Regions from separate parts of the Bacillus mexicanus genome, predicted to be linked through region 1. Evidence: predicted binding sites of a transcription regulator. Region 1 holds the regulator's gene; each other region holds the start of a gene.
What was found. The regulator LexA, encoded in region 1, represses DNA repair genes until DNA is damaged. The targets are predictions, from matches to a motif close to CGAACATATGTTCG.
Positions count from the first base shown of each region.

Region 2: AAGG74_RS08735 (YhjD family protein) is a predicted target of LexA. The motif match lies at 6,297-6,310, and genes of this name have one in related genera.
Region 3: ruvA (Holliday junction branch migration protein RuvA) is a predicted target of LexA. The motif match lies at 2,232-2,245, and genes of this name have one in related genera.

Region 1 is NZ_JBCEYV010000001.1:925,270-936,104, forward strand. It holds gene tkt (transketolase) at 1-1,692, opposite strand, end outside; gene AAGG74_RS04955 (DUF896 domain-containing protein) at 1,861-2,094, opposite strand; gene AAGG74_RS04960 (YneB family resolvase-like protein) at 2,158-2,811, opposite strand; gene yneA (cell division suppressor protein YneA) at 2,830-3,147, opposite strand; gene lexA (transcriptional repressor LexA) at 3,295-3,912, shown strand; partial or broken gene AAGG74_RS04975 (metallothiol transferase FosB) at 4,691-4,851, opposite strand; gene AAGG74_RS04980 (YndM family protein) at 5,017-5,469, shown strand; gene AAGG74_RS04985 (poly-gamma-glutamate hydrolase family protein) at 5,492-6,250, opposite strand; gene AAGG74_RS04990 (hypothetical protein) at 6,776-6,964, opposite strand; gene AAGG74_RS04995 (SRPBCC family protein) at 7,196-7,630, shown strand; gene cotC (spore coat protein CotC) at 7,911-8,120, shown strand; gene AAGG74_RS05005 (hypothetical protein) at 8,564-8,776, shown strand; gene AAGG74_RS05010 (thymidylate synthase) at 9,366-10,205, opposite strand; gene AAGG74_RS05015 (VanZ family protein) at 10,538-10,835, shown strand, end outside.
Region 2 is NZ_JBCEYV010000001.1:1,612,076-1,622,910, reverse strand. It holds gene AAGG74_RS08775 (FAD-dependent oxidoreductase) at 1-467, opposite strand, end outside; gene AAGG74_RS08770 (SDR family oxidoreductase) at 579-1,436, shown strand; gene AAGG74_RS08765 (IDEAL domain-containing protein) at 1,467-1,700, opposite strand; gene comK (competence transcription factor ComK) at 1,991-2,569, shown strand; gene AAGG74_RS08755 (SDR family oxidoreductase) at 2,615-3,514, opposite strand; gene AAGG74_RS08750 (excalibur calcium-binding domain-containing protein) at 3,721-3,990, shown strand; gene AAGG74_RS08745 (sodium:solute symporter family protein) at 4,036-5,505, opposite strand; gene AAGG74_RS08740 (DUF3311 domain-containing protein) at 5,502-5,702, opposite strand; gene AAGG74_RS08735 (YhjD family protein) at 5,913-6,275, opposite strand; gene AAGG74_RS08730 (TVP38/TMEM64 family protein) at 6,427-7,050, shown strand; gene lepB (signal peptidase I) at 7,052-7,558, shown strand; partial or broken gene AAGG74_RS08720 (MarR family transcriptional regulator) at 7,609-7,697, shown strand; gene AAGG74_RS08715 (hypothetical protein) at 7,725-7,895, opposite strand; gene AAGG74_RS08710 (AbrB family transcriptional regulator) at 7,952-9,103, opposite strand; gene AAGG74_RS08705 (MDR family MFS transporter) at 9,211-10,413, opposite strand; gene AAGG74_RS08700 (SgrR family transcriptional regulator) at 10,527-10,835, shown strand, end outside.
Region 3 is NZ_JBCEYV010000001.1:270,602-281,436, reverse strand. It holds gene queA (tRNA preQ1(34) S-adenosylmethionine ribosyltransferase-isomerase QueA) at 1-324, opposite strand, end outside; gene AAGG74_RS01510 (DUF2905 domain-containing protein) at 354-554, opposite strand; gene ruvB (Holliday junction branch migration DNA helicase RuvB) at 547-1,551, opposite strand; gene ruvA (Holliday junction branch migration protein RuvA) at 1,562-2,167, opposite strand; gene AAGG74_RS01495 (BofC C-terminal domain-containing protein) at 2,305-2,817, opposite strand; gene AAGG74_RS01490 (MFS transporter) at 2,864-4,171, opposite strand; gene iolG (inositol 2-dehydrogenase) at 4,250-5,275, opposite strand; gene AAGG74_RS01480 (phosphotransferase) at 5,517-6,164, shown strand; gene AAGG74_RS01475 (hypothetical protein) at 6,210-6,332, opposite strand; gene AAGG74_RS01470 (alanine/glycine:cation symporter family protein) at 6,602-8,056, shown strand; gene AAGG74_RS01465 (YebC/PmpR family DNA-binding transcriptional regulator) at 8,099-8,821, opposite strand; gene AAGG74_RS01460 (YhcN/YlaJ family sporulation lipoprotein) at 8,925-9,521, opposite strand; gene safA (spore coat assembly protein SafA) at 9,668-10,835, opposite strand, start outside.

The DNA.
Region 1 (10,835 bases):
ACCTACCTCAGAGCCTGAAGCGATGAGAAGAGCGTCAGGTGTTTCGTTTTTAGATGCAGAAACGACATATGCACCTTTTTCTACTCCCGTCAATGCTTCTTCCGCTGTTTGGTCGATCGTAGGAAGATTTTGGCGTGTTAATACCAGCGCTGTTGGCTGATCAGTGCTTTGCACTGCCATCTTCCATGCCGCCGCTGTTTCATTGCCGTCTGCAGGGCGGATTAAGGAAAGGTTAGGCATCGCCCGAAGTGAAGCAAGCTGTTCGACAGGCTCATGGGTCGGGCCGTCTTCACCTACTGCAATACTGTCATGTGTAAACACATAAGTGACAGGGAGACCCATTAATGCTGCAAGGCGAATCGCCGGACGCAGGTAGTCAGAGAAGACAAAGAAAGTTCCGCCAAATACACGAAGTCCGCCATGAAGCGCCATACCATTTAAGGCTGCACCCATTGCAAATTCACGAACACCGAACCAGAAGTTTTTACCTGAGTAATCAATCGGTGTAAAGTCACCTGTATTTTTAATTGTTGTTTTGTTTGATCCGGCTAAGTCAGCAGATCCTCCGACAAAAAAAGGTATTTTTTGCGCAAGCCCGTTGAGAACTTCTCCGGAAGATGCACGAGATGCCAAGCTGCTTCCTTTTTCATAAACAGGAACCTCTTGATCCCAGTCCTTCGGAAGCTCTCCTTTGATTGCCAGTTCAAGCTGTTCTGCAAGTTCAGGATAAATTTCTTTATATTTAGAGAATTGGGTGTTCCATTCCTGTTCCTTTTTCTCTCCTGATTCTTTAACTGCTGCAGCAAAATGCTCATATACCTCTGACGGAACATAGAAATCTTCTTCATATGTCCACGCATAAGCTTCTTTTGTTAACTTGCTTTCTTCTTTACCAAGCGGTGCCCCGTGAACACCAGAAGTGCCGGCACGGTTAGGTGAACCAAAACCAATTGTCGTTTTCACTTCAATTAATGTAGGTTTTTTTTCATTTTGACGTGCTTTTTCGATAGCTGCTGTTAATTCTGCAATGTTGTTTCCATCCTCAACATAAAGGACTTCCCAATTCATTGCTTCAAAACGCTGTTTCACGTTCTCAGAGAAGGAGCGGTCGAGATCTCCATCGAGTGAGATGTCGTTAGAATCGTATAATACGACCAAACGGCCAAGCTGAAGATGTCCTGCGAGTGAAGCGGCTTCGGAAGAAATACCTTCCATTAAGTCACCATCACCGCAAATACTGTATGTATAATGATCGACTACGTTAAATGAGTCACGGTTGTAAGTTTCCGCTAAATGGCGTTCAGCGATAGCCATTCCGACTGCCATGGCAATCCCTTGTCCAAGCGGACCTGTTGTTGCATCAACACCGGCAGTATGTCCGAATTCCGGATGTCCAGGTGTTTTGCTGCCCCACTGGCGGAATCCCTTAAGATCTTCAATGCTAAGATCAAACCCGCTTAAATGAAGCATGCTATATAAAAGTGCTGATCCATGTCCAGCAGATAAAACAAAACGGTCTCGGTTAAACCAGCTAGGGTTTGCCGGGCTTACATTCATAAATTTTGTCCACAGCGTGTATGCCATAGGAGCGGCTCCCATTGGCATCCCTGGGTGACCAGAATTCGCTTTTTCAATTGCGTCTATTGACAGTGTACGAATGGTAGCAACTGATTTCTTTTCAATTGTATCCATAAAAATCCCCTTCCTTATATGTTGTACCCTTTCATCATAAATGTCTGACGACTTTTTCTCAACTGTTTCAGCTTAAATTTGAGAGAAACTTGTTGAATTTTGTCATAAGAGAGTTTTAGCTATAGTATAGGCAAAAGAGGAATACGATATTTCCGTATTCCTCTTATATTAATGAAGTTTGTTATTTTTTTGTTCTTTTTTTAGCTTTTCAGGTGTTACATCATTGCCTTCTGGGTCAATGATTTTTACACTTTTTAACGTGTTTTTCATAGAAGAACGAAAACCCTTCAGATACTCTTGACGGAGTTTTTGCTGTTCAGCTTTTTCTTCTTCTGTTATCACGCCAGCTTTGGCTTTAGCAGCAAGTTCATTAATTCTGGCAATTTTCGCGTTTGAAATCATGTTAAACTCCTTTATTGCATTTTGTCTATATAGTACTAGATCAAAAAGAGTTTTACAACTGATTCATTCGGCTGTCTCGGCATTCTCTGTGTATTCCTGAAAACGCCTGTGGACGGTCGCTTTAGATACATCATAGCCAAACCCTCTTAGCGTCGCCGCAATTTCTGCGAACGTCAGTTTATTCGCCCTTAAGCGGACGATCTCTGATATGGGGACCTCTATTCTTTCTTTCCCACTGTTTTCATGTTGGTTTTTTAGGTTTTTTTGCGGTTTAAAACCGTTTTTAACTGCACGCTTCATTCCCCGCTTAATTTTCATATTGTGAATTTTCCGCTGATATTCTTCCACAATGCTTACGATCTCCAGTACCATCGAGTCAGCCTCCGAAAGCTCCAATTCCCCTCTATGAGCCGTTGTATAGACTTTCACACCTTCTCTGTAAATACAATGAAGCAATGCAATTTTCGCATTGCCTCGCCCAAGCCTTGTCTCATCCTGAATTAAAATGACATCAATTTCAATATTCTTGATCTCATCAAGCAGCTCAAATACACCGTCCCGATCCATTTCATATCCGCTGGCTTTTTCAGAAATCACTTTGACGACTTCCATGCCGTTTTCGGCTGCAATGGCTGTAAGCTCCTCCACCTGCCGTTTTAATGAAGTCTCCTGCTGTTCTTTATTCGTGCTCACGCGGGCATAAATGAGTGCTTTCATTTTTTCTATCTTTCCTTTCTATCTTACAATTGCCAATTCATATGCATCTTGGTGCTTCTTTTTCAATGGAATAACCAACTCATCTCCCGGCTGGAGATCAGATGTCTGAAGATGATTTTTATCAGCTACCCATTCAATAAAATCATTTTTATTTATCTTTTTTGAATCTGATACCTGATCAGCAATTGACCAAAGTGTATCGCCTTGCTGGACTTCTATTTTAACATACTGATTAAGCTCCTGACCGCCACTCGTATATGACAGCAAAAGGATAACCGTGCTCAAAATCACTGTGAACAGACCGACAAAAATAATAGATTCTTTATTCATTATGATAACCCCCAATAGGAATGTTTGTTCGTTTTTATAATTTCAGTATATACGAACAAACGTTTCTGTCAATTGTTTTTTCGAACCTATGTTTGTACTGTAAGGAAAATCATGCTATAATCTTCTTAAAATCGACGTTTTGAGGTGCGAAAAATGACGAAGCTATCAAAAAGGCAACTTGATATCCTCCGTTTTATTAAAGCAGAGGTTAAATCAAAAGGATATCCGCCTTCCGTGAGAGAGATCGGAGAGGCTGTTGGGCTTGCGTCCAGTTCAACTGTCCACGGCCATTTGGCCCGTTTAGAAACAAAAGGGCTGATCAGACGAGATCCGACAAAACCAAGAGCAATAGAAATACTTGATGAAGAAGTGGACATTCCCCAAAGTCAGGTCGTTAATGTGCCTGTCATCGGGAAAGTCACGGCGGGATCTCCTATTACAGCAGTAGAAAATATCGAAGAATATTTTCCGCTTCCTGACCGTATGGTCCCTCCGGACGAGCATGTGTTTATGCTGGAGATTATGGGGGACAGTATGGTTGATGCTGGTATTCTCGATAAAGATTATGTCATCGTTAAACAGCAAAATACAGCATTCAACGGGGAAATTGTAGTTGCGATGACAGAAGATGATGAAGCTACAGTAAAACGTTTCTATAAAGAGGATACTCACATTCGTTTACAGCCTGAAAACCCAACGATGGAACCTATCATCTTGCAGAATGTCAGCATTTTAGGAAAAGTAATTGGCGTATTCAGAACTGTCCATTAATCTATTGATCTATTAGGTACGTGAAAAACCCCCTCTTCCTTTACGGAGAGGGGGTTTTTTATGCAAAAAAAAGCAGGCCCGCCCCAACTTTTAGGGGCGAGCCTCAATAGGAGGAAAAAGAACATCATGTTTACACCACAATTATCCTCCAAATAATTGTTGAAGTCAAGAAAATTTCTTTCCTTAAGGAAACTTTCATTAGAATACGGTCTGTTTAAAACATTAGACGTGATTTCCTTAAAAATGTTTCATACTCTTAGATCGTGGAATAACGTTGTTTTATGTTTATGAGAGGGGCGAGGAAATGATATTACAATGAAGATTTAGTACACAGTAATTTTTGTTCAAATCCCCTGAAAAAACAGCTCTCTTCTCTTTATCAGTGTGAGCTCAAGACAAAATAAACATACTGTATACCATAACTGCCCTTTTATCCGCACAATTGTGCAGTTTTTGAATACTTTTCTGCAAACACAGAAACCTAATCCTGAGCGCTAAAATTAAACCTGCTCCTGCTAAATTACTTCGTACTTAGTGTCAGGTAAATCGCTAAAGTGTAATCTTTTCTGAACAAATAGCGGCTCCCAAGATCATAAACCACAGCCCAAAAAATACAGCAAAACTTCTTTATCATACAGAATATTTATAAATATGTTCTACAGATGCTGTTTCAATAGCGCTTTTTCCTCTTTATTAATACCGGAGCTTGCCTTGAAGGATTCACATCTGTGAGTCCAGGACCAGTAAAATCAATCGATTTTCAATCGCGTTCATCTCATTCTCTGCTAGGCAAAATATTCACATGATATTTTACTTATAATTCTGCAAGCACATGATCTTCAATAGTAAATACAATATGGGGATAAGATGCCTTCATGTCATTTCTCGGGATGTATCCAAATGAGAAATTGAAAATAACAAATCGTTTTTTAAGAAAATTTCATGCAGCCAGCAAAAAATACCAGTGTAAACAAAAACGGATTGTTTAAAATATAGAATGTAACAGCGATGAACTTTTATCGGTTTGAATTCTATGACTTGTATTTTTTATCATTTGTTTACTGTTAATGCTTTTTTCACAAATAACACAATTTAGGTGGTCAAATGAAACATATCATTGCACTTGCTTCAAAGATTGCTTTCACTCTCGCCCTTTTATATTTGATTTTGGACAGAGTCTACCACGCGCCCTTTTTGAGTGTAATGTTTATTGCACTTTTCTTAGGTTTTGTTTCCTATCTATCCGGTGATATACTCGTTCTTCCAAGAACAAACAATATTTCAGCTTCATTGGCGGACTTTGGGCTTTCATTTGTTATTCTTTGGGTCTTTGTTTTAACCCAAACAAGAAACGACTTCCCGCCATTTGCAGCTGCTCTGCTTTCCGCTGCTTGTCTAACTGTGTTTGAATACTTTTTTCATCGATATTTGCTAAAAAATGTGCTGGATGAAACCTTTCGAAGTGAACTATCAGCCAAAGATCATACACTACAGTATCAAACAGAAGCTGCAGACGAGCTGTTTCCTGAGGTTACGAATGAGAAGCAGGAAAAATAGGAGGCTTAGTACCTCCTATTTTTCAATAGCTATTTTTGATAAAATGGGATAACACTTTTGTAAAATTATAAAACCTCTCATTTTGGGTAATAGATCTATCCTTTAAAGAAAACACTCCGAACAAAGATTTTCTAAAACCTGTGCTCATTTCTAACTGGATGCTCAAACCTGTTTTTGATTGATTTGCAATGTTATTCGGACTGACACCTGCACGCGGATGATCTTTATTAAGCAACACAGCAGGAAAACCTGCGTTTTGCAGTTTCTCAATTAAATCTGCCGCTCTCACGCGATCTGTACCGCCAACTTCGATTTGTTGATCTTCTTCTGCATACCCGTGCAATGAAATGACATATTCATGACTTTCCGTCATTTTCAGAGCCCGAGGCTCATCAAATTGTGTGCTCGTAATATGCAAAATTGAATTTCCTGACGATTTTAATCCTTCAAATAAATACATCGAGTACTGATTGCTTAATTCTTTCGCTACTTCACTTGTCCCGCCTTCGATACCTCCTCCATGAATCGCTAAAACTAGAACAGCGCTTCTTGTTTCTTTCGTAACAATGCTGTAATTCGCAGGATCTTCATTGTTTTTTAATGTCTCAAAATTCTGATATATATCTTTAGCATATATTGGAGAAATCGGAACGAATACCATGAAAATTAACAATAATTTCACAATTTTACAAGTTGATGGAAAACGTTTGACTATGTTACAATCAACTTGCTTCAAGGAATGGAGCAAACGGCGGAGCAGGGATACTTTGGTCGGTTTCATCTACTCCGCCCCTAAGTCCAAATCAACGGGCTGTCGAATTCTTTGAGGCTTTAGCACGAATTTCTCGTCCTCCTTGTTAAATTTTTGTTACATCCAAAATATTATATACCATTAGCCCGGGCGCTGTTCTTCACATTTTTGAATTTATAAAAAGTAAATGCACCCCTTTTTCCCATTTCCCATATAAAACAGAAAAAAAACGCACTTGCCTTTTTTGGCTCGCGCATTTTTATTCAGTTTCATGATTTTTAACTTTTTCTTATTTTCTCCTTTGCGGAATTGTTTTCACTTTATAGAAGTCAATGTCCAGAAACTTCACAGCAAAACCGCCAATCAGACCGGTGATTACAATCATCCAAGGAGATAGATTCTAAAAGGCTATTCAAGATCGCACCTGTCCAAACCTGAAAATAAAATGTTGAAAAGCACGATCCCCATTAGGTTAAAGAGGCATTCCAATGGGGAAAGGCACTTAAAATCCGCAAAAACGCAGGAAGATAACATAAATAACGCACGCATATCCTGCTAAAATTCCAGCTTAAAGCTTTCTGTCTGATCTGACATCTCCACAGGTATTCCCATTATCGTTTTTGGTTTGGAAACATAAACAAAGCGCATTTCTTCCTTCAATTGCTGAAACGCTTTTTCACTGACGACAATTTTAGCCGGCTTTCCTGGACTGTTATCAATGGCTGCTTTGATTTTTCCTAGCATAAAACTACCTCCTCTTTTAGATTTTAAACTAAAAATATAACCTCCTGAAACAAAAACGAAATAGACACTTTATACTCTCTCATTGTATGTTTTTTCTGCAAGCCTCTTTCACAGGCCACACTTTAGCCAATATTCATCAACAGATTATAAATAAGGCGTGCTATGGACATGATTACATAATGTATTATATGATTCAAATGAAAAATAATCTTATGTCAAGAGGGAAACAAAATGGACCATAACAATGAAAATTCATTACCGGATATTACGAAAAGCATTACTCTTGAGGCACCTATTCAAAAAGTCTGGGAGACAGTCTCCACTTCAGAAGGCATTGCCAAGTGGTTTATGCCCAATGACTTTCAGTTGAAGGAAAGACAAGAATTCCACTTACAATCACCGTTTGGACCGTCTGCATGTAAAGTTTTGACTGTTCAAGCGCCCGATGAACTTTCTTTTGCATGGGATACAGATGGATGGGTCGTTACCTTTCAATTAGAAGATTTGGGAGAAAAGACAAGGTTTACCCTTATTCACGGCGGCTGGAAGGAGCCAAATAACATTATCGGTAAAGCAAATGAGAAAAGCTCAGTCATTCATGAAAAGATGGATGGAGGCTGGACAGTCATTGTCAATCAACGCCTGCCAAAGGCTATTAAAGGATAGGGTGCTCTCTCTTTTGCATATACACCTCTGCTGACCGCCTTTTTTATGCTTGTGGTTTTTGATTTACCTGCGTAATCAGACATACAGCAGACAAACAGATATAAGATAGTTGATTTGAGCTGATGAATAATCGGCTCTTTGTTTTGACTTATTTTTGTATCATCTTTCTTTTTTCTATGATTTGGACAGCCCTTTTTTCCTTTAACGATATTAACTGTCCAAGCCGTATAATCTATTCGCCATATAATAAAGCGTATTAACAATAAAAGGAGGAGTAAATATGGGTTATTACAAAAAATATAAAGAAGAGTTTTATACGGTCAAAAAAACGTATTATAAGAAGTATTACGAATACGAGAAAAAAGACTATGATAAAAAACATGATGATTATGACAAAAAACATGACGACTATGATAAAAAATATTATGACCACGACAAAAAAGACTATGATTATGTTGTAGAGTATAAAAAGGAAAAGAAACATCACTAAACTCTATTTCCAGCTCCTCGTTTACAGTTTTCCCCCGGCAGATGCCGGGTTTTTTTAAGGTCTGTTGATGTAATATGAAAATTGCCTTACTAACTAAATTTTGCTTTGCATTGAAAATTTAGTACATAGTTTATTTAGTTTATATTAATGTGATTAGCTTTTCAACATAATTTCCAATGTTAGCAGGTTTGTTTTCTTTCGGTGAGTGTTAAAGAGGGATTAAAAACATATTCATGGTCATCGGCAATGAGCCTAAGTATTTGTATCGCACCCGCGGTTGAAATTTCACAATAGCTTTAGTATGATTTTAATTACTTATTCTTTTACTTCAATATAAATATATGAAAGCTTGGTTGCTCATATCCTTGGCTTCTTTTTATAAGTATAATTGTCGGAATATTCTTTTTATAACAAGCTATCATGTCATGTAGGGTGGAGTTTGTATGAAATACGCAAAAACAAGTCTTATCGGAATAATATTAGTAGTTATTGCTCTTCTAGTATCAATGTATTTTATGTTTAATACAAACGCATTGATACCTGCTGGTTATGATTTAGCCATTCATGGAGTTGTGATATCTCGAACAATTATGATCGCTTTTACTTTGTATCTAGTTTCAAAATTAGGATATTTTCTTCTTAATAAAAAAGATTAGCTATTTAAGCTGATCTTTTTATTAAGAACATATTCCCCGCGCCAGTCATCTTGATTTAGCTTTTCTCCACATTCTTTAACCTGCCCCCACAAAAGTCTCGCCCTTAAGTCGATTCTTTATTTATGCTACAACCGACTAAAAGAAGTGACCCTTCTCTCCCAACCCCTAACAGCTTCTCTCGCCTTCTCAACACCTGATCACTTCAACCTTGTACTACCACAATTTTTCATGGTATGATTTTCTATGAAAATTTTATCCAGAGGTGTAACTGATTTGTGTAAAAATAACAACAAAAAAAAGAAACGTTACTTAAATATCATCCTATTCTTGTTTAATTGTTGGCCTTGTTCTTGATATCATTTTTTATTGTCATTATTTTCATTTGAAAAACGACTGAATAAATCAATCGCCGCAGAGTGAAGAGGGTCTTCTTCACCCTCATCCTAAATGGCCTGCGGCGTAGTTTTCATCTCTTAAGAGGAATTGTTCGTGTCATTCTCTCAGCAGCCCACCGCAATTCTTTACCTTCTTCAATCTGATATAACACCATCTTTCGATCATATCACCGTTTAATAAAAAAGAGGCAGCATTAAACAGCTACCTCAAATGAAAGCTTGTCCCCGTGTTTATAGCTGATTAACTTGAAATCATCTATGGTAAAGTCATAAAAATCTTTGACTTCAGGATTGATCCATAATTCAGGTGCTTCGAACTGTTCTCTTTTCATTTGAATTTTCAAGTTGTCTATATGACGTGTGTATACATGGCAATCCCCAATGTTAAAAATATATTCACCAAGCTCATAACCAGTAACCTGAGCTACCATGCGCTGCAACACATTATACTGGAATACATTGAATGGATTCCCCAAGGCCATGTCATTGCTTCGCGCTCTTACCTCGAGGTGGATCTTTCCTTGCTTAACATACCATTGAGTTTCGTACACACATGGCGTTAAGGCCATTGAGTCTAATTCATCTGGATTCCACAGCATCGTAATGTGTCTCCGTGAAGATGGATTGTTCTTCAATTGATGTAGAAGATAATCAACCTGATCCATTTTTTCTCCATTAAGATTTCTGTTTTTCTTCCCCAGCTGAAATCCATATGCATGTCCAATGGTGCCATCTTCTTGTTTCCACTGATCCCAAATATGTACGCCCATCTTGTTTAATTCATTAACATCGTTCGATTTTAGCTGCCAAATCCAAAGCAATTCTTTAATGGCTGTTTTCCAAGCAACCTTTTTTGTCGTTAAAATCGGAACTTCCGAGTTGTCGAATCTCATTTGCTTACTGATGACACTTAGTGTGTGAGCCGGTGTTCCATCTGAGTCCCACTTCGTTCTTACATGAAATTCTTCGTCTGAGATTCCATTCGTCATAATGTCCTTTATAATTGAGTTGTATTGTTTATCGAATTGAGTCATAAAACCTTCCTTTATCCAATCTTTAATCTGAAATCTTTCTGTGCTTATTTTAACATTCTTATCTCCAATCTTGCTTACTATGATACATTAAATTTGCAGCAACCTTATAAGAAAATTCGAGCACTTTGAAGATTTTGTCGTTGTATTAATTGAAACTGATTAAGCCTTTTGTTCATTAAAATAGGGCTTATAAAGCTCTTTATTTGTTGGTAATGCTCTCTCTTTCCTCCTTATTCATTAATTTTTTAAAAGTATTCTTTTATTGAAACCTGAGTCAACTTCTTTTCCCTATTTATGTTAAAATGAATTAAAAAGGAAATTGTGGTGTATTTATGCTAGACTCAACTTCTCTCTTGCCGTACTTAATAGCTCTTTATTTTTGCTTTATATTTTATAGACTCATTAGACGAGTCCTTTACAAAAAAAGCCGGCTCCCCATCCATAAACATCTCGTTATCTTTTGTTTATTTGTTTACTTTTTCAACTTGATAAGTGTTACATTATTCCCTATGCCAATTGATGCTGATTTAATTAGGGATATGAAGTACGACACTTATATCCCATTTGTTTCAGGAAATAATTTTATCCCATTTCACTTTTTTGCAGACGTTTATCATGAAGGTTTACAAT
Region 2 (10,835 bases), 690 kb from region 1:
TCAATGCCAAGCTTTGTGTAGGCCTCATGCTCAGTACGGATTTTTTGCACAGCGTTTTCTTCTGCTGTGTAAAGATATGCGTCTTGCTCGATCCATTCACAATCAATTTGATGTTCATTCACAATATCTTTTATGTAATCAATTGCGTTTTGATTTGCTTCATAATACAGCCTCGCGTGATTCAATCCGAAATTGCGGATAAACTCATCGTAAATCATGTCATGCTGCGCGGTAATTTTAGCGGTTGTATGGGCAGTGGTGCCGTTGAGGATCTGATTTGCTTCAATCAATACGACACGAAAGCCCCTTTTTGTGAGTTCATAAGCCGTTGTGATTCCCGTAATTCCGCCGCCGATAATGGTGACATCACATTCAGTGTCCTCTTGAAGCGCCGGAAAAGAAGGCAGGTCAGTTGATGTTTTCCAGTAGGTTTCAGGTGCTTCCTTTGCAAAATATGGATTAGCCAAGCCATGATACCTCCAATCAGATTTATTTTTAATTTTTCCATATTCTATCTTTTCATACATAGGAAGCAAGCATTGTTCATAACATATTAAGGTTGAAAAGGAGTGATTTCAGTGGCGAATCAAAAAAAGAAAACATTGCCGCCTCAGCACCAAAACCAACAGCCGGGCTTAGAGTATCTCATGGATCCTCGTCCGGTTTTTGATAAGCCGAAGAAAGCGAAAAAATTAGAGGGCAAAACCGCCATTATTACTGGAGGAGACAGCGGAATCGGACGCGCTGTATCGATATTATTCGCAAAAGAAGGGGCTAATGTGGTCATTGTGTATTTGAATGAGCATCAGGATGCCGAGGAAACAAAGCAGTATGTAGAAAAAGAAGGGGTGAAATGCCTGCTGATTGCAGGAGATGTCGGAGATGAAGCGTTTTGCAATGATGTAGTCATGCGGGCAAGTCAAGCGTTTCCATCCATTGATATACTGGTTAATAATGCAGGTGAGCAGCATGTCCAGCCAAGTATTGAAAAAATCACGAGCCACCAGCTGGTCAGAACCTTTCAAACAAATATTTTCTCCATGTTTTACTTAACAAAGGCAGTGCTGCCTCATTTGAAAAAGGGAAGCTCCATTATAAATACTGCATCAATTACCGCCTATAAAGGCAATAAAAAGCTGATTGATTATTCGGCGACAAAAGGAGCGATTGTTACATTTACAAGGTCCCTTTCCCAGTCGCTCGTTCAGCAGGGCATACGGGTCAATGCAGTAGCGCCGGGTCCCATTTGGACGCCGCTGATCCCCGCAACCTTTTCCGCTAAGGATGTGGAAGTGTTTGGTTCAGATGCGCCGATGGAACGACCGGGACAGCCGGTGGAAGTAGCGCCAAGCTATCTATATCTTGCCAGCGACGATTCCACATATGTTACAGGACAGACCATTCACGTCAATGGCGGAACAATTGTAAATGGGTAATAAATAAAAAGCCAATCCTCAAGGATTGGCTTATTCGCTCTTTTTAAGCGCTGCATATTCTTTAGAGTGCGTGAGAAACGCATCTTTATCTTTTTTATCTAAGGCTTTGTTGATTTGGTCCGCCAGTATGGCAAGTCTCCGCTTATACAAGGATTCATCAAGCACCATTTGAATGTATACATCCGTCATTGTGACATCAAATTCTTTTGTTTTTTGCGTGTTTCGGGATTTCATGAGCTCAGTGTACGTTTTTTTCTCTTTCATAAAAAATCCCCCCAATGCCTTTTTTATAGTATATGGATAACAGTGAAAAAAATCAATAAATTTTTATAATTTTTAGACAACTAATACTTAGTAATTACCGACATATGTTGCAAGATGTCATCTTCCTGAAGATTATATGAAGTAAAATCGGTTTATTACTAGTAATTTAGTACTAAAAAATATCATTAAAAGATAATTTTAGCTTATTTGGTAAAAAAACCTGTCGTTTTATAAAAACAGATGATAGATTATTAGTATGAATTTTGCAGAAATAGGATGGAGGTTATAATATGAGTCAAAAAACAGACGCACCTTTAGAATCGTATGAAGTAAACGGCGCAACAATTGCCGTATTGCCAGAAGAAATCGACGGAAAAGTCTGTTCCAAAATTATTGAAAAAGACTGCGTGCTTTACGTCAGCATGAAGCCGCTGCAAATTGTCGACAGAAGCTGCCGGTTTTTCGGATCAAGTTATGCGGGAAGAAAAGCGGGAACTTATGAAGTGACAAAAATTTCCCACAAGCCGCCGATCATGGTGGACCCTTCGAACCAAATCTTTTTATTCCCCACACTTTCTTCGACAAGACCCCAATGCGGCTGGATTTCCCATGTACATGTGAAAGAGTTCAAACCGACTGAATTCGACGATACAGAAGTGACGTTTTCGAACGGCAAAACGATGGAGCTGCCAATCTCCTGTAATTCATTCGAAAACCAGGTTTACCGGACAGCGTGGCTCAGAACCAAATTCCAAGACAGAATCGAACAGCGTGTGCCGAAACGGCAGGAATTTATGCTGTACCCGAAGGAAGAGCGGACGAAGATGATTTATGATTTTATTTTGCGAGAGCTCGGGGAGCGATATTGAAAAACAGAAAGGAGCTGTCCAAACAAGACAGCTCCTTCTCCTGTCTTACGCCGTTGGAATTCCTCCGGTGATGCCATATATCTGAGATGTCACATAGCTTGAATTCTCTGAAGCTAAAAACACATAAACATCTGCCAATTCTGCCGGCTGTCCAGCTCGATTTAGCGGTGATGGCGGTGTGCTTTGACCGAATGTCGGAATGTTTTCCGTCGGCTGGCCTCCGGAAATTTGCAACGGTGTCCAAATTGGCCCAGGCGCTACTGAATTCACCCTAATGCCTTTGGAAGCCAGCTGTTTTCCCAGTCCGACGGTAAAGCCGATAATGGCGTTTTTTGTCGCAGCGTAATCTAAAAGCATCGGGCTTGGATTATAGCCTTCAACTGAGGTTGTGGTAATGATTGACGCGCCCTCCGGCAAATAAGGAAGGGCTGCTTTTACAACCCAGTAAAGGGAAAAGACGTTCACTTCAAATGTTTTATAGATTTGATCAGTAGGCAGGTCTTCGATGTTTTCGACTGCTTGCTGTTTGCCAGCCACCAGTGCCAATACATCCAGACCGCCGAGATTCTGCTGCGCCTGTTTGACTAAATCCTGACAAAAGGATTCGTCACTCAAGTCTCCGGGAATCAGCACTGCTTTTTGGCCTTCTGCTTCAATCAGTTCTTTTACTTCTTCAGCATCAGGCTGTTCCGCAGGCAAGTAGTTAATGGCTACATCGGCGCCTTCCCGTGCATAAGCAATCGCGGCAGCGCGGCCGATACCGGAATCGCCGCCGGTGACAAGCGCTTTTCGTCCAGTCAGCTTGCCAGATCCTTTGTAGCTTTTTTCCCCGCAATCCGGCACCGGCTTCATGTTCTGCTGCAGGCCGGGCGGTTCTTGATATTGTTCAGGAAATTCGTCATGAAAAAATGCTGTTAATGGATTGCTAAGATTAGAATCTGACATTATCAATGCTCCTTTTTTTATTGGTGTATATTCGTATGTGTACCCCTGAGCATATAGAGAAAAACATGTCTTGGCAGTTTGAACGCTGAATGACAAGAAAAAACAACTCTCCTTCCATATTTATCTTGTCTAATATGACGATATGAATTACGATGAAATCCATCTGTAAAAAAACGAAATATTGGATATGAAGGGAGTATATCATCATGAAAAAAATGGCGGCGGTTTTGCTGTCACTCGGTCTTGTCTTCGGTTTTTCATACGGAGCTGACCATGTGGCGGAAGCCAAAACAAAGGTGAAGGTCTATAAGAACTGCAAGGAGTTAAACAAAGTATACAAAGGCGGGGTGGCACGCACGTCGAAGGCGAAAAACAAAGGCGGAAAAACGAAGCACAAGCCATATGTCTCTAATGCGCTTTATGACGCCAATAAAAAGCTCGATCGCGATAAAGATTTCATCGCCTGCGAACGTTAACCAAAAAAAGCAATCTGATGCCAGCCAGATTGCTTTTTTTATAATTTACGCCGCTTGATCAGCCGCAGCGCTTTTCGCTTTTCTTGTCAAAAAGCTTACTGCTGTCATGACCGCAATATTCAAAAGCAGGGCGACTATGCCGATATTTACATCTTTTGCGGCTTGCGGCAACGCCGGAAATAAGGTGCCGATCGTCGTTTCCGTTAATGTAATATAAGAAACTGCTCCGACACCTGCAATGATGCCGCAGAAGGCTCCTTGCTTCGTCACCATATTATGCTTAAACAGGCTGAACAAAAGGGCCGGAAATAGTTGTGTGACAAGGCTGTAGCCCATCAATAGCAGTGTAACGATGGTATTCCCGCCTTTGAAGGTAAAGTACACCGAAATCAGGGCGATCACTGGCACTAAACATTTAGCAAGCATCGATATTTGTCGTTCTGTCGTGTGCGGCACGAACACTTTGTACACATTTTTTGCAAACAGCGTGGAGGCGGACATCAAAATCATAGACCCAGGCACAAGCGCCGTCAGCAGTCCAGCCGCGCCGATAATCCCGACAAACCAAGGGTCAAACGTTTGCAGAGATAGTCTCAAAAGCGAAAGATCACCGTCTGCGCCGTTTAAGCCAGGAACTTGCAGGATGGCCGCAAAGCCGACGAATAGGACGAAGAGCAGGACTAGTTGGTATAGAGGCATAATAATAGCGTTTTTGCGAAAGACTTTTGGGTTTTCGGCTGAATACGAAGCCGCAAATGTATGAGGCCACATGTAAAACCCAAGTGCTGTCAAGAGCACTGTTGAACTGAACCATGCCGTGCTTTGCCCTGTTTCGGGAAGCGTAAGAAAGCCCGGCTTTGCCGCTTCGATCTGCTGAAACATATTTTGAAATCCGCCGTAGTAATGGATTGGCAAATACACACCTAAAAACAGAACAACAACCAAAATCATAATATCTTTCACCACCGATATCCAGGCAGATCCGCGAATGCCGGAGGTCATAACATAAACGGTGATGGAAATAGCGCCGATCCAGATCGCGGCAGTCGGGGGAATTTTGCCGTACGATGTTTCCGATACAATCAACCCGAGACCTTTCAGCTGCAGCACAAGATATGGAATGAGTGCGGCGATGCCGACTAGCGAAACGAAAACACCAAGCAGCGGACTGTTATATTTTTTTGTGAAAAAATCAGACTGTGACATCAGCTTATGCTGTTTTGCGTATGTCCACACTGCTGGAAGAAGCCAATAAGAAATAATATAGGCCAGACAGCCGTAGGCGATGATGTAAAAGGCCGGTCCGCCTTTCCCGTAGGCCCAGCCGCTTCCGCCGAGAAATGTAAAAGTGGTATAAATTTCGCCAGCCATCAATAAGAAGACGAACACGGTTCCGAAGCCGCGGCCGCCAACCGTCCATTGCTCAAGGTCCATGTCTTTTCCTTTTTGGGCGCGAATGCCGAGAAAAATGCTCATAAGCAGAACGCCAAAAATGATGATGTGAGCTGTGTTCATTCTGCTTCCTCCTTTTTGTTTTCAGTATCGAGGACATACACAACCGCCATCAATACAGAGGTCAAAAGAGCCCATATCACGATATAGGCAAGAATAAATGGCATACCAAACACATAGGGGGTTACTTGATTTGCAAAAGGGATGCCGAGTAAGAGTCCGATAAAGGGCAAAGCGGCGAGAACGTGAATCAGTTTCATAGAATCCTCCTTTTAATTTAGGGTGGGGTATGCAGCGCATTGAAAAAGCATGCCGCGGCGGCACATGTCATATTTTGAGGTGAAAGACTGTGGTAAGAATTATAAATAAATTTATTTTGTTTGTATAGTGTGAATTGTCTGAAATTTATTTCTGAAATTGCCCGAAGAGGGTGCGGGCAGTATGGGAGAGTGCAGGATGATTCAAAAGACTCATGGTTTGTCTGGCGCAAATAAATAGAGCGTTAATAATTCGCTGACCTGCTCCCGTATACGCGGATTAAAATAGCGATGCTTTTCTTCATAACCATTGATCACAAATACATAAAGCGTAAAGGCTTCATCACGCTCCGCCTCGTGGATCGAAATGTTTCTTTTTCTCAGTTCTTTTCTGACTTCCACCAAATCCTTTTGTGCTAATTTTAGCGATTCGCTGATAAGCTGTTTATAAGGAAGTTTCAATTTAAATGTGCTTTGCTCAAGCCCTGCGAGATCACGATTTAAAATTGTAATCGTCATGGGCAAAAAGAGAGCCTGTTCAATTAAATCGTATAGGTCCTCCTGCAAATTCGGCATGCTGACTCCTTCTTTCTTAATGGAACGTTTGTTCTGTTATATTCTATATCGGCTGATGATATGTTTCAAGACAGAAAATTTCACCAAAACTTTTTAGTTTTCTGCTGATAATGTGTAGAATAAGGATAGACAAACCCGGTGAGGAGTATAAATGTTGGAGCATTTTTTATCCTATTTCACACAAGAACATGTAACTGAATTATTTCAGAGATATAGGTCTTTCGGTCCGTTCATTGCTATGCTGCTGCCTTTAATTGAAGCATTTCTCCCTTTTTTGCCGCTGATCGTGTTTGTGGTGGCAAATACGAACTCGTTTGGCCTGTGGGAAGGATTCCTCCTGTCTTGGGCGGGATCAACTGCTGGATCTATACTCGTGTTTTTGATTGTCCGTCAATACGGACAGCGAAAATTGCTTGGTTTTATCCGCAGTCACCCTTCGGTCAGAAAGCTGATGTTATGGGTAGAGAGGCATGGGTTCGGCCCTGTGTTTCTTCTGCTTTGTTTTCCATTTACACCGTCCGCCGCGGTGAATGTTGTTGCCGGTTTGTCAAGGATCGGAACGCGGTCTTTTATTTTGGCGACAGCCTCGGGAAAGCTTGTCATGATTTTTATGATCAGCTTTATCGGATATGATCTTCACGCGCTGATTACACAGCCTATTCGAACAGTTATTGCCATATTGGTGATCGCTGTCTTATGGTATGTCGGTAAAAAGGCCGAACGGCATCTGCATATGAGAGCCAGTCAGCGTGAGCATGATGGAGGGAGGCAGTAACATGAAAAAACGGTTTTGGTTTCTTGCCGGTATAGTGTCCGTCGTTCTCGCCATTCAAGTGAAAAATGCCGTCTTCATTGATTACAAGGTGGAAGGCATCAGTATGAATCCGACCTTTCAGGAAGGAAACGAGCTGTTGGTCAATAAATTTTCACATCGATTTAAAACCATCCATCGTTTTGATATTGTCCTTTTCAAAGGTCCTGATCAAAAAGTGCTGATTAAACGGGTAATCGGCTTGCCTGGTGAAACGATCAAATATAAAGATGATCAACTGTATGTGAATGGAAAGCAGGTTGCTGAACCATTCTTGAAGCATTTGAAATCTGTTTCTGCCGGGAGCCATGTAACGGGTGATTTTGCCTTGAAAGATGTGACAGGAACAAACAAGGTGCCGAAAGGGCAATATTTTGTCGTGGGAGATAATCGCATATACAGCCTCGACAGCCGGCACTTTGGTCCGATAAGAGAAAAAAAGATTGTCGGTGTAATTTCTGATGCTGAATGAAAAAGACGCTAATGGATGAGGCGTCTTTTTTTTTGGTTGATTGGAAGGATTTCGCGGAAAGGCTATTTCGCGATCTTGTGACGAAATGGTGCCGTCTTCAGAAGAAATGGAAGAGAGTCTTCACGGGATTTTTACATAAAAAAACACGCAATGGGATGCGTGTTTTTTACTTTTTTTCTTTCTTTTTCAGGATGATAAGGTAAATCAAATTCCCGCCGACTAAAATTGTAAGTGGCAGTCCGGGAGAGCCGGATGTCACGAGATTATAAATCAGCCAGATTCCTAAGCATATTCCATAATATAAGTGCATGATCTTCTCAGGATTGTCGCGCAGCAAAAGAGTCACTCCTTCCCATCTGCTATAAGTGTATCATGGAAGGATTTTGTTTCCAATTATGCGTTGCTGCTGATTGAGTTCTCTTTGCCTTTTTTTTCACCGTGAAGGTGGTGAAGCAGACGATAAAACGGCGGCAGCAGGGCAATGACAAGAATAACACGAATGACCTGAACCGCAACGACAAAGGTGGAATCGGCATGCAAGGTTACAGATGTCGTTGCCATTTCCGCAATTCCGCCGGGTGCAAAGGCTAGAACAGAAGTGATGAGCGAGATTCCTGTCAGCTTTGAAACGATCACGGCGCTTGCAAACATAGCTGCAATTAAACCGACGGACGAGACAAATCCGACAATGATAATGCGGGTGACGCCCGAAAACATACTTTTGTACATTTTAGAGCCGATCGTTGCCCCGAGAAATACTTGTGACACATGGTTAGCTTGTGACGGCCACCAAGCTGTCATGTCGTGCCCTGTCACCGCAGTTCCGCCAACATGTACAATTGCTGCACCGAGCATGCTGCCGAGCAGCCATGGCGCAGGAAATTTTAAATATTTCGCAGCTTTACAAGCACCCCACGCAGCGAGAATCAGAACAGCGGTCCATAAAACGGGAGCAAGCCTAAAATCTGCTGTTGCTGAGGAAAGCGTTTTTGCTGCGGCACTTGCCGATTGATCTTGTTTCGTATAGATCATAATGACCAAAAATGGAATAGAAAGCACCACAAGCAGCACCCGCATCATTTGAACAAGGCTGACAATGGCGGTATTGGCGCCGACCTCCTGCGCGATACTCGGCATAGCGGACAGTCCGCCGGGAGCCGTGCCGACAAAGCTTGTCATCATATCCGTTTTGCTGAAACGCCAAAGCACATATCCTGAAAGCATAGCCAGAAAGATAGATAATAACAGCATCACGCTTACTGAAAACCAATGGTCTTTGAAGACAGAAAGGACGGATAAGTTCAGCTTTTGGCCTAATTCAATGCCGAGAATCATCTGCCCGAGGGCGAGCCATCGGCGGTTGATCCCTTTTTGGTCCGGCGCCATCATCAGCCATGCCGGCCGTATCATGGCGAGGCAGCAAGCAACAATCAGCGTTCCTATCATCCATCCAATCGATATTCCGGTTAATGAAAGAATAAACCCCCCAGCTGCACTGATCGCGATAAACCATAGATCTTTGAGGAGATTTTCGTCTTTCTTCAATGTAAAACCCTTCTTCCTTTTCACGTAACATTCTAATTGTTCACGTACTGAATATATGATTACTATAGTATATTTTTAGTGATAAAGAAATTACAAATTATTTTCTATTACCCATTCACTTTTCTTATGACTCTGTGTTCGAGCTTCTCGATTGTGCAGATCAGATAAAAACCGGTTGCCAGCAAACAGACGGAAAGGGAGTAAAAAATTACTTCTCCTCCAAAAGATGTTAGGATCAGCCCGCCTGTTAGAGGGCCGATTGAGCGGGAAATATCCCAATGCAGACCATATACTGCATAAAACCGGCCGAGCAGATGAGGCGGCGCCAATGTCGAAATAAAGGTCTGAATGTGGGTTAATCCGATGCTTTCGCCCACAGTCATCACTGCTGCCGTCACTAACAGCATTGTCAGGGAGGCAGCGCATGCAAAGCCTGCAGCCGCAAGAGAATAGCAGATATATGTGATGCAAAGAATCATTTTTATTGAAAGCTTCTCAGTCATTTTGACAAGAGGAACTTGGAGGACAAAGCTGAATAAAGCTTTTACCGCTGAGTAAATGGTCAGCATGGACAGATAATCAGAAAATATGTTTTTGCTGAACAGCCTGTAGGTTGTTTCTGTTTGTGCGTATAACATGCTGATAGGGAGAGAAAGCACTAACAGAAGCAGTACAGGTCTGTATATCGTAAAGCCCGCGGAAAACTGCGATGCGCCAGCTGTTGCGCCCGGCTTTGTTTCCTGCAGTTTTAGTGCGGCAATCAGAAAGTAGATGAACAATGCCGCGGCATCTAAAGCGAATATCCATACGGGGTTATACTTGTACAGTAGCATCCCGGCTAGCGGCCCTGCCGTCAGGCCTGCTGAATAGATTGCATTGATGACCGCAAACACTTCTGAGCGTCTGCTTTCCGGCGTGCTTTCTGCAATTTGGGCGCGGGAAGCTGGAATGTACAGTGATCTTCCGATGCCATTCAAGACGTAGAGAAAGGCGAAGACAGCCGCATGTTCAGCAAATACAAACCCAGTCATGGCCGCTGATTGCAGAAGCAATGCGGTCAGAATCGCCGTGCGCCGCCCAAGCTGGTCTGTCACCCGTCCTGCAACGAGCGTCAGGAAAATATCAGCAAATGGCTGAAGGCTGATAATCAGCATTGGAATCATGACACTGCCGTTTAATTGTTCATGCAGATACAGCACCATAAAAGGGCCTATCATTGCACCTGTCAGGCTTGTCAGCATTTCGCCGAAAAAACGGAGCCAAACGGGAGCGCTGTATCTCGATTTTATAGATTGAAAGCTGGTCAACATGTGATCGCCGCCTTTCGCAGTTTGATATAGTAGTAGTGTATAGAAAGGGCGGCGGCCTAAAAAGTGAAGAAAAGAAGAGAAAAAGTTTCCCCTTTTGTCAGGAGGTGCGGGGATTGAAGCTGATTGAGCATTATGTGGCGCTTGTAAAAACAGGACTCGCTGCAGCGTATGGGCAAATGAACGAAATGACGCTCGCTGAAATAGCTGACGGTTTATGTTGTACAGAAAGAAATGCGAAGCTCATCTTGAATAATATGGAAAATAAAAAATGGATCAGCCGGGAAAGCGGGGCGGGGCGCGGCCGTAAATCAAAAATTGCGTTTCTTCGCCGGCCGGAGGATCTGCTTCTTCAAACAGCCAAGGCATATACAATGGCCGGGAAGCTTGAAAAGGCAAAGGATCTGCTTCAGCAGTATCAGCCT
Region 3 (10,835 bases), 650 kb from region 1:
GACAACGGTTCCTTTTTTTACTCGTTTCGCCGGTTTGGCAAGGGTTTCCCACCTGTCACCAGCTTCCTGCTTCAGTAAAAGAAGTTCCACTTTTCCGCCAGTATCCTCTTTTGTGCCGAATAACCTCGCAGGCAGCACACGCGTATTGTTTAATACTAGACAGTCTCCTTCGTTAAAGAAGCTGATAATGTGTTTAAACGAGCTGTCAGTCAGCTCTCCTGTATGTTTATCAAGCACCATCAGTCTTGAAGCATCGCGCTGCTCCAACGGCACTTGTGCAATTAAACGTTCCGGTAGTTCAAAATCAAATAAATCGACTTTCATGATGTTTTCACCTTTATTCTTGTCTTTTGTTATTTCATTCTGCCGAAAAGGTTAAGCAAAATTGATAATACCACACTTATGATAATACAAGTGACAACCGGGAAGAAAAACGTGACATTTCCTTTTTTCACAAAAATATCTCCCGGCATCTTGCCGACAAAATGCAAAACTGCTCCGATCATAAGCAAAACAGCACCAAGAATCATAATGATCTTAGGGAATTCAGTCATATCGAGGAGCCTCCATTTGGAAATGATGATAAACAGCCGGTGTCACAATCCTTCCTCGCGGTGTTCTTTGGATAAACCCGATTTGCAGAAGGTATGGCTCATATACGTCTTCGATCGTATGCGGTTCTTCGCCGATCGTGGCTGAAATGGTATCAAGTCCCACCGGGCCGCCGTTAAATTTTTCAATCATGCCCATCAGCAGCTTATGATCAATATGATCCAATCCGAGACGATCCACCTGCAGCCGCTCCAAGGCATCTTGCGAAATCCCTTCCGAGATCCGGCTGTCACCCAGCACCTGGGCGAAATCCCGCACCCTTCTCAGCAGGCGGTTCGCTACGCGGGGTGTCCCTCTCGATCTCCTCGCGATTTCAAGGGCAGACGGTTTATCAATCTCAACATCGAATACATCAGCTGTTCTTGTAACAATGTCCGCCAGCTCTTCTTGTGTATAGTACTCAAGCCGCGACATGACACCGAAACGATCTCTTAACGGCGCCGTTAAAAGCCCTACCCTTGTAGTGGCGCCCACCAGCGTAAAAGGTGGAAGATCGAGCCGTACCGAACGGGCAGAAGGACCTTTGCCGATCACAATATCCAGGCAAAAGTCTTCCATCGCAGGATATAATACCTCTTCAATCGATCTGTGCAGCCTATGTATTTCATCAATAAATAATACATCTCCCGGCTCCAACGCCGTTAATATGGCAGCCAAATCACCAGGTCTCTCAATCGCCGGCCCTGATGTCGTCCTCAATTCCACTCCCATTTCATTGGCAACGATAGAAGCAAGCGTCGTTTTCCCGAGTCCGGGCGGCCCGTACAGAAGAACATGGTCAAGCGTCTCCTGTCTCATTTTTGCTGCGTCTATAAAGACGCGCAAATTTTCTTTCACCTTATGCTGCCCGATATATTGCGCCAAATTTTGCGGCCTTAGGCTTTGCTCTATCACTGATTCATGGTTGTCTGCTTCACTTGAGACGAGCCGTTCATCCATGAACATCACCTTACTTCAATAGTTTTTGTAACGCTTTTTTCACATATTGGTCTGTTGAGAGCCCAATATCTTCTTTCAAGTGAGGAAGCACCTTTTTGATTTCTTTTTCAGCATATCCGAGAACCCTAAGGGCCTCAAGCGCTTCTTCGAGAGCCGTTTCTGCTGTTTGCTTTTCAAGTCTTTCTTCATGATTAAACAGATTTTCAATCATTTCAGGCACAACATCGGCAAGCTTTCCTTTTAAGTCAAGAATAATCTGGCGAGCGGTTTTCTTTCCGACACCGGGAAACTTGACCAAAAAGGCTTCATCCTCATTTTCAATCGCTTGGATGACAGCTCCCGGATCACCTGAGCCCAAAATGGCAAGCGCGCCTTTTGGCCCGATTCCGGTCACATTTAACAGCTTTGTAAAGAGCGCCTTCTCCTCTCTTGTTGAAAACCCATAGAGCGAAAAAGCATCCTCTCTGATATGATGGTACGTAAAAATCGTTTCTTGGTTTCTCTCCTTATATATAAATGGATTCGGCGTGAAGATCTGATAGCCAATCCCGCCGTTCTCAATCACAATATATTGGGGAGATACATAATCAATCGTCCCTTTAACAAATTCGATCACGCAAATTCACCTCTTTGACTGTTCTTCATTGTACCATAAAAACAGCCAAAGTCTTATAGAAAAGTTAACATACGTTCGCTTCTCTCTCATTCTTCCACTAAAAAAAGACATGAATACATGTCTTCGTTCAGCGGACATTACCCACTGTATGTCTTTATATGTTCTATCACATCCTCAAACTCCGCTTTTGTCCGGAATGGTATGCCTTTCAGCAGATTTTTTTGCATATGGCTCTCCAGTCTTTCTAAATCAATTTGAAAAAAAGACTGAACCGGTTCTCTCGCTGACTCAGGCTGGCCATGAAAAGTAGAAATCACTCCATTATCCGATACACCGATATACCCGTTCACCTTACTGAGCGGAGAAATATCGTCCATTTGCTTTCGGAATAGCACATATCCCTTTTTTTGTTCGACAAGCGTCCAGCCGGCATAAGCCGTCCAAAAATCCTCCATTGAAAGTACTTTTTCACGTTTATGCTCGATGCTGACATCGCCGTCCAAATACACCTTCTCAAGCTGCACATGCACCTGCAGCGGTTCATAGTGCTCCACTTTCGCCGCAAACAGGCGGGGAGGAGCACCTATTAGACATGCTGCGGCTGAGCAAAAAATGCCCAGTAAAAGATACGCCGTGCTGAATCGTTTCACCCTCTACACCTCTTTGCCATGTTTAAGACTAGTTTGACCAAAGAGGTTACTGCTTAACCGTTTTCTCAAAATTTGTTTGCATATTTTCCCTGACAAACCGTTCTTCTGTAAATACATCCTCGCTTTTCTCAGAAATCGTCAAGAATTGTGTCAGAAAAGCGCTGAAAAAATACAATGCCGCAAATATCCAAATCACACCTCCTGCACCGAGCGGGCCAATGAAAAGACTTACGATGCCCGGCGCGATAAATGCGCATAAACCAGATCCCAGGTTCAACACTGACATGGCAGCGCCTTTGTTATCAGGTGCGAGCGTCGGCAAAAGGGCGCTTAATGGCACGTAACCGGCCAATGACGCGCCGTAGCAGCAGGCGATAATCATCAGTACCCAATACTGATGCCCGATGAGCTGAGGCGTGTAATAAAGCGCCAGCGTGAAAATACCGCATCCGACACCGCCAAACCACATCACGGTATTGCGCCAGCCGAGTTTATCTCCGACTGCACCAAAAATAATATTAAACACAATATTCACAAAAAACAGCGTCCCCCATATTTGCAGCCATTCTGAAACAGAATATCCGTAACGCGCTAAGTATGTAGGAAGAAAGATCGCAAATCCAAATTGTCCTATGGCATTGATCGTCTTGACCACTCCGCCGATGCCGACTTTAGGGTTTTCGAACATAATGGTAAATGCCTTGGACAGCTCTTTCCATTTCGGCTGATCTTGTTTTTGTACTGGAGTAAATTTATCTTTATTTAAAAATAGAGCGAGGAATCCGCCTGCAGAGACAAACAGCAAAGCGCTCCAAAGTGTATGGATTTCTCCAAAGGCCGGAACTGCATAGCTGGAATAGAACGGACCGAGTACGTTAAGACCACACGTAAACATAAACCAAAACCAGCCAACGGCTTTTCCGAGAATTTGATGAGAGGTGCTGTATGACACCCATACGAGAAACGAGTATGCAAACAGCGGATAACCCAAACCTCTAAGTGCGTAGCTGCCTAAGAGAGCCGGGTAATGCATATGAGGAATCGCCCAGCCGATAAAAGCGACTGAACCAAGGATAAATGCAATCAAACCGATCGTCATCGTTTTTCTTGGCCCCCAAGTTTGAACAAATGTGCCTGAAAGCCAAGCCGAGATGGTGACAGCAATACCGTACATGGTAAATAACGATGCGGATTGCTGCATGCTGAGACCATGATCAACGAGAAAAGGAGAAAGCCAGCCTTGTTCGAGCCCATCCCCAATCATAAAGATGACAACGCCAATGTAACCCCAAACCATGTGAGAAGGAATTCCGATTTTGTTCAAAACATTCCCTTTACCATGTGCATGATTCATTTTCTCCACCGCCTACTTTTTTCTAAAGTATCAATGGAATTTTTATACCCAAGCTTTGTGAATTGTAATCCTATTTTTTTAAAAAGCGACTTTTTCAGTATGCTCAATACTGACAGGCATGCCAAAAGCAAGCGATTGCTGTGCCGCTCTGGCGATCCGTTCCGCCTGAAAACCGTCATTGCCAGTGCAGACAGTTTCCCGGTTTGTTCCGATCGCTTCTGCAAATCGAAGAATCTCTTCCTCATACGCATCTTCATAGCGTTCAAGGAAAAAGAAATGCGGTTTATCCTTCATCACAAAATCAGCAGTCGACACTTCGACCGTCGTCGGCCGGCTGTTGTCCGCCGCTGCGGAACCTTTTGTCCCGAAAACCTCGACCCGCTGGTCATATCCGTACACAGCTTGGCGGCTGTTGTCAATCACAGCCATAGCACCGTTTTCAAAAGTCAGTGTAATAACAGCCGTATCAATATCGCCCAGCTCTGAAAAAGAAGGATTCACTAAGGCCGCTCCTTTTGCATACACTTCCGTCACTTCGTCTCCCATAATATACCTGGCCATATCAAAATCATGGATTGACATATCCATAAACAAGCCGCCTGACGTACGGACATAATCCATATTCGGGGGGTCAGGATCACGCGACGTGATTTTTAATAAATGAGGCGTACCGATTTCACCATTTTCAACAATTGCTTTGACCTTCTTAAAATGAGGATCAAAACGGCGATTGAATCCGACTTGGAGTGCAACCCCGTGTCTGCGGACGGATGCAAGCGCTTCCTTTGTTTCGTCTAAAGAGAAACTGACAGGCTTTTCACAAAAAATATGCTTTTTCGCCTCCGCTGCTTCCCTTATCATTTGAGCATGTAGGGTAGTCGGCGAGCAAATCAAAACAGCGTCAATGTCCGGGTCATGCAATATATCCCGATAATCAGACGTTATGTATTCAATCTGATGTCTGTCTGCCCAGCTTTTGATACGGCTGGCCTGAAGATCAGAGACAGCTTTTATTTTTATATGAGGAATCCGGCATATATTTTGAACATGAAGTTTGCCGATGCGCCCCGCACCGATAATCCCAGTCACAATCTGTTTTGTCATGGCATGTTCCCCCTTAAATATTTACGAAAGCGCTTTATTTAAAATTAATACTATCCCATTTGTAAGCGCTTTTCAAGAATGGAAATCATCACTCTATATCTCTTTTATCATGATTCATGCTTATTGAGGCAGCCTTCTTCTTCTCGAAGACCAGACACACTAGAATTAGGCTCTTTTTCCTGAACAGTTTATGATTTTCCCATAAACAGCTGCATAAAATAGAGCAAAGAAGGTGAATGAAATGGTGACAAAAGCAGAGGCACTGGCCCATTCAGTCATATTCCGCAAGAACAGCAGATTTGATAAAGTGAAAGGAAAATCCGAGGAACTAACATTAATCGGCAAGGGAAGAAGCGCCTATGTGTTTGCCTTCACAGAAGCCGATCGAAAAATGGCGCTGAAAGTATTTTTTCCTGAACATCAAGCGACCGCAGTCAAAGAAGCCGCGATCTATAAAAAGTTGGCCGGATCCGCTTTCTATCCTGACATTTACGAAACTGGTGATTCATTTATTCTTATGGAATATATCAAAGGCGAAACCTTTTATAACTGTCTGAAGAAAGGTATTGCGATCAGTGATGACAAGATTCAGCAGGTTGAAGAAGCACTTTCTGCCGCCCGGGCAGCCGGTCTGAATCCGTCCGACATTCATTTGCGCAATCTGATTCTGACAGAAACTGGGGCGGTGCGGGTAATTGATGTTGCCAGATTTGAACAGACAAAAACGTGCACCCAGTGGGAAGATTTAAAATCAGCGTATCATGCACTCTACAAAAAACCGATATTCCCAAAAAAGATTCCGGGTTTTTGGCTGGAGATTATCGCATTGTTATATAAAAAAGATTGGTTTCAAAAGCGTGTCGCTCACTGGAAAAGAAAATATTCTTAAATCGAAAAGGCAGCCGCTTAAAGCGGCTGCCTTCTTCCATATATTTTACTTTTTGTGAGCAGAAATCAGTTTCATTTGTTCAGGCGACAGCTTAATTCGATAGCCTCTCACAGTTAAGTAGAGCGCTTCTGAGCCCTTATCACTGGAATGACAATATATTTTCTCCATTTCTGTCTCTCCTCACCCTTTATTTGTTTCCATCATACCACCGCTTTATTGAGGGAATTTTAAAGAAGTGTAAAGATAGTATGAACTTGATATGTCGTGAAATACGAAAAACGCATCGTAATCACTCGCAGCGTTTTTTCTTTTTCCCTTCCTCTCCTTATTGTTAATTACCGGGTCATATAATGTGACAAATCAATTGTAGAAATAGTTCGATTAACCCAAAATTCTTTTATACGTGTATTTTGAAGGGGAAGTGAGGAGGAAGTTTGATGGAAGATTTTGTTGCCCATTTGAACGCGGTCTTATGGAGCACCCCCGTCATTTATATTTTATTAGGAATTGGGTTCCTCTTTTCTATCATGACCCGTTTTTTACAAGTCAGACATTTGAAAGAAATGATTGTTCTGATGTTCAAAGGAAAGAGCTCTGAAGCCGGCGTTTCTTCTTTTCAAGCACTATCAATTGCGCTGTCCGGGCGAGTGGGAACAGGGAATATTGCAGGTGTGGCGACAGCAATTGCATTCGGCGGACCCGGTGCGGTGTTCTGGATGTGGGCAATTGCCTTTATCGGTGCGGCGAGCGCCTTTGTCGAGTCAACGCTTGCTCAAATTTACAAAGTAAAACAAGGCGGACAATATCGAGGCGGTCCGGCTTATTATATTGAAAAAGGCTTAGGGATTAAGTGGTTTGCCGTCTTATTTGCCGCTGCCGCTCTTATTGCCATGGCCCTTTTGATGCCGGGCGTACAGTCTAATTCCATTGCGGCCAGCGTCAAAAATGCATTCGGCATCTCTCCTGCCATTACAGGCTGCATTCTCATTTTATTATTAGGCTTTATCATCTTCGGCGGTGTCAAACGAATAGCCAGTGCTGCACAAATGATTGTTCCGTTTATGGCGATTGGATATATTCTGCTGTCTGTGATCATTATTAGCATGAATATTTCTGAATTGCCTGCTGTCATTTTATTGATTTTCAAAAGCGCTTTTGCTCTGGATTCCGCTTTTGGCGGCCTGATCGGCATGGCGATTTCTTGGGGAGTCAAACGAGGCATCTACTCAAACGAAGCCGGCCAGGGAACAGGCCCCCATCCAGCGGCCGCCACAGAGGTTTCCCATCCGGTTAAACAGGGGTTGGTTCAGGCATTTTCTGTTTATATTGACACATTATTTGTGTGTTCCGCTACAGCTTTTATGATCTTGTTTACGGGCATGTACAATACCCAGGCTGCAGATGGTTCCTTTATCGTTCATCAGCTGAAAGGCGTCGAAGCCGGGCCCGGTTTCACTCAAGCGGCCATTGACAATGTTCTCCCCGGATTCGGTGCGGGCTTTGTGGCTATCGCTTTATTCTTTTTCGCATTTACAACGATTATGGCGTATTACTACATCGCAGAAACCAATATCGTCTATTTAGCCCGAGGCAGAGAAAGCAAATGGGCAACACTTGGCTTAAAGCTGGTTATTTTAGCCGCGACGTTCTATGGAACTGTGAAAACTGCTACACTTGCTTGGGCATTAGGCGATGCTGGACTTGGCATTATGGTATGGCTGAACGTCATCGCGATTGTGCTGCTGGCCAAACCGGCGCTTCTCGCTTTAAAAGATTACGAGCGCCAAAAGAAACAGGGCTTAGACCCTGTATTTGATCCGAAAGCGCTGGGCATCAAAAACGCTGATTTCTGGGAGAAGGAATATATCCAGGAAAATGAGCGTGTCTCTTAAATATACAGAAAACCGGCCCGATATGACATCGTGCCGGTTTTTTTATGGGCGATAATTGGTATACACTTCTTGGACATCATCGTCATCCTCTAGACTGTCGATTAATTTTTCCAGCTTCTCAGCAGCCTGATCATCGGCATCTGTATAGGTTGCCGGAATCATGGTCACCTCTGCCGAAGAAATGGGATACTTCGATTCAATAGCTGCTTTGACGTCTTCAAAGCGCTCAGGCTCTGTTAATATCTCATATCGGTCTTCTACCGTCTGCAGTTCTTCTCCGCCTGCCTCCAGTACATCAAGCATAAGCTCATCTTCATCTATTTTCTGTTCTGTACGTTCGATTGCAATAAATCCCTTCCGTTCAAATAAAAAGGCTACACATCCGTTTTCTCCAAGACTTCCGCCATTTTTATTAAATGCTGTCCGCACGTTTGATGCCGTTCGATTTTTGTTATCTGTAACACATTCAACCATGACAGCAACACCAGATGGGCCATAGCCTTCATAGGTGATTTCTTCATAGCTGTTTCCATCTAGGCTTCCCGCCGCTTTTTTAATGGCTCGATCTATATTTTCATTCGGCATATTGGCGCCTTTTGCTTTTTCGATAACCAAACGCAAAGCAGAATTTGCTTCAGGATCAGCTCCGCCTTCTTTCGCCGCCACATAGATTTCTTTCGCAAGCTTCATAAATATTTTCCCGCGTTTTGCATCCTGGGCATTTTTTCTTTTTTGGATATTTTTCCATTTCGAATGTCCCGCCATGTTTTCACCTTCTTTTACATTTTCTATGTACACTTTAATGGGAATTGTTCGCTGATGCAATGAAAAAGGCTGCCGAAATCACACTTCCGGCAGCCTTTTCGTTCTAGCGGGCGTTCATTTTATGAAGTCTTTCGAACAGCCCTTTATCTGTAGATACTTGGACGTCGCGGCCATTCGCATAGTTGCGTGCCGCTTTTGTAACATTCTCTCTGTCAGACTTTGTAAAATCCGCGTGACTTCTTACTGCGATGACTACTCGATCATCCGTTACCATAACTTGTGTGTCATTGACGTTTTTCACTTGTTTCACACGGTTGGCAATTTTTGCAGCCAGTCTGCGGTTTTCTAGGTTGTCATACCCGTTGTTCCCCGCATTTTGGTTCATGTTACTGTTATTCGTGTTGTTATATGTTCCGTCAGTTGCCAGAGGAACGCGATCGTCCGCAGTAACACGATCACGATTATTCACATTCGTGGTATTTCGGTTATTGCCGTTTTGATCCTCCATTAATTCAGAAACCGGACCATCGTGGTCTACTCCGTCTCCCCGTCTGTCAGCGTCATTTTCATTTGTATAATACCCAATTGGTCGGGTATTGCCGTTATTGCGCGTATCATTCATAGCATTGTCGTTTGCTGTGCATGCAGTTAAGCCCGCTGTCATTAGAATCAAGCTTGCGATCGTCATTTTTTTACCCAATGGAAAAACCCCCCGTAGACGAATTGAGCATGTTTGCTCGTTTTTATCATGCACGCGTGCGGGGGATGTTAAGCGTGTCAGTTCTGTCCATTTGGCAGTTAACTGCTCCGAAATAAAAAAGGAACGATTTACATCGTTCCGAACAATTACTCATTTTCTTCTTCAGGCCGGCCAAACATTTGGTTTGCAGAGGGCTGATTCGCCATTGGCATAGAAACTCCGGCAGCATATGGATTCGGATTCACTCCGCCGTAAGGCATATTAGGGGTACCATAAGCTCCGAGTCCGGCATAGCCAGGTGCGGCGTAATGTGGCTGATGGTGATGGTGGTGATGATCATCGTCACAACCGCAATCGTCATGGTCTTTATACGGCATGTATCCTGGAGCCGCCGGCTGGTATGCTCCCATCACTTGAGGCGAGCCATAATGAGAGCCATGCGGCATATGTCCATACGGAGAGCCATAAGCCGGGGATGCGTATTGAGGCGCTCCGTAAGAGCCGTAATGTCCGTGATGCTGGTTTTCATATTCACCCGGATCATACTGAGGCGATACAAAACTTGGCTGATATCCATAAGGCTGGTACATTGGATAAGCCTGTGCCGGATAGTATGGATAGCATAATCCTGACCCTGGAAGAACCGGTGAGACAGGAACCGGACATGGCAAGGGACACGGCATGAAGTGAGCCGGATAGTGATAATATGGCAGAACAGCCGGCATATTCGGAACTGCGGGAAGAACGTTTTCTTCTTCCATGCCGCCTACCTCTGGCGCCTTTGGCATATTAGGCATATTCGGATAATTTGCATTTTCCATATTACTCATAGCCTCCTGTTGTGGAAATTGGTCTTGGTTTTGCATGTGATACACATGATCCATATTTCCGTCATGATGTTTTTTCGGCTCCTCCGGTTTAGGAGGCGACCAAGGCTGGAAAAGCTGGTTCATATCATAATAATCGTTCACATCAGCTTCAGGATACACATTTTCCTGCAAATTAGGCATTGGCGGGACATACGGCACAGACTTCTTTGCTTTCGGCTTTGTGTCTTCTACGTCGACAACGGATTTAGGCTTCTCTTTCGCATATGGATGATCTTGCTTCACATTCCCTGCCGCCGGACTTTTTCCCGCTTTCGGCTCTTTTCTGACCGGTACACCTTCAGACGGCACTTTTATTTTCATTCCAGGCATGATTAAGTCTGGATTGCTGAGCTGTGTATTAAGCTTCTTCACTTCCTCAAGATCAACTCCATACTTTTCAGCTATTTTCAAGAGCGAATCGCCTTTTTGAACGATGTGGATTTTC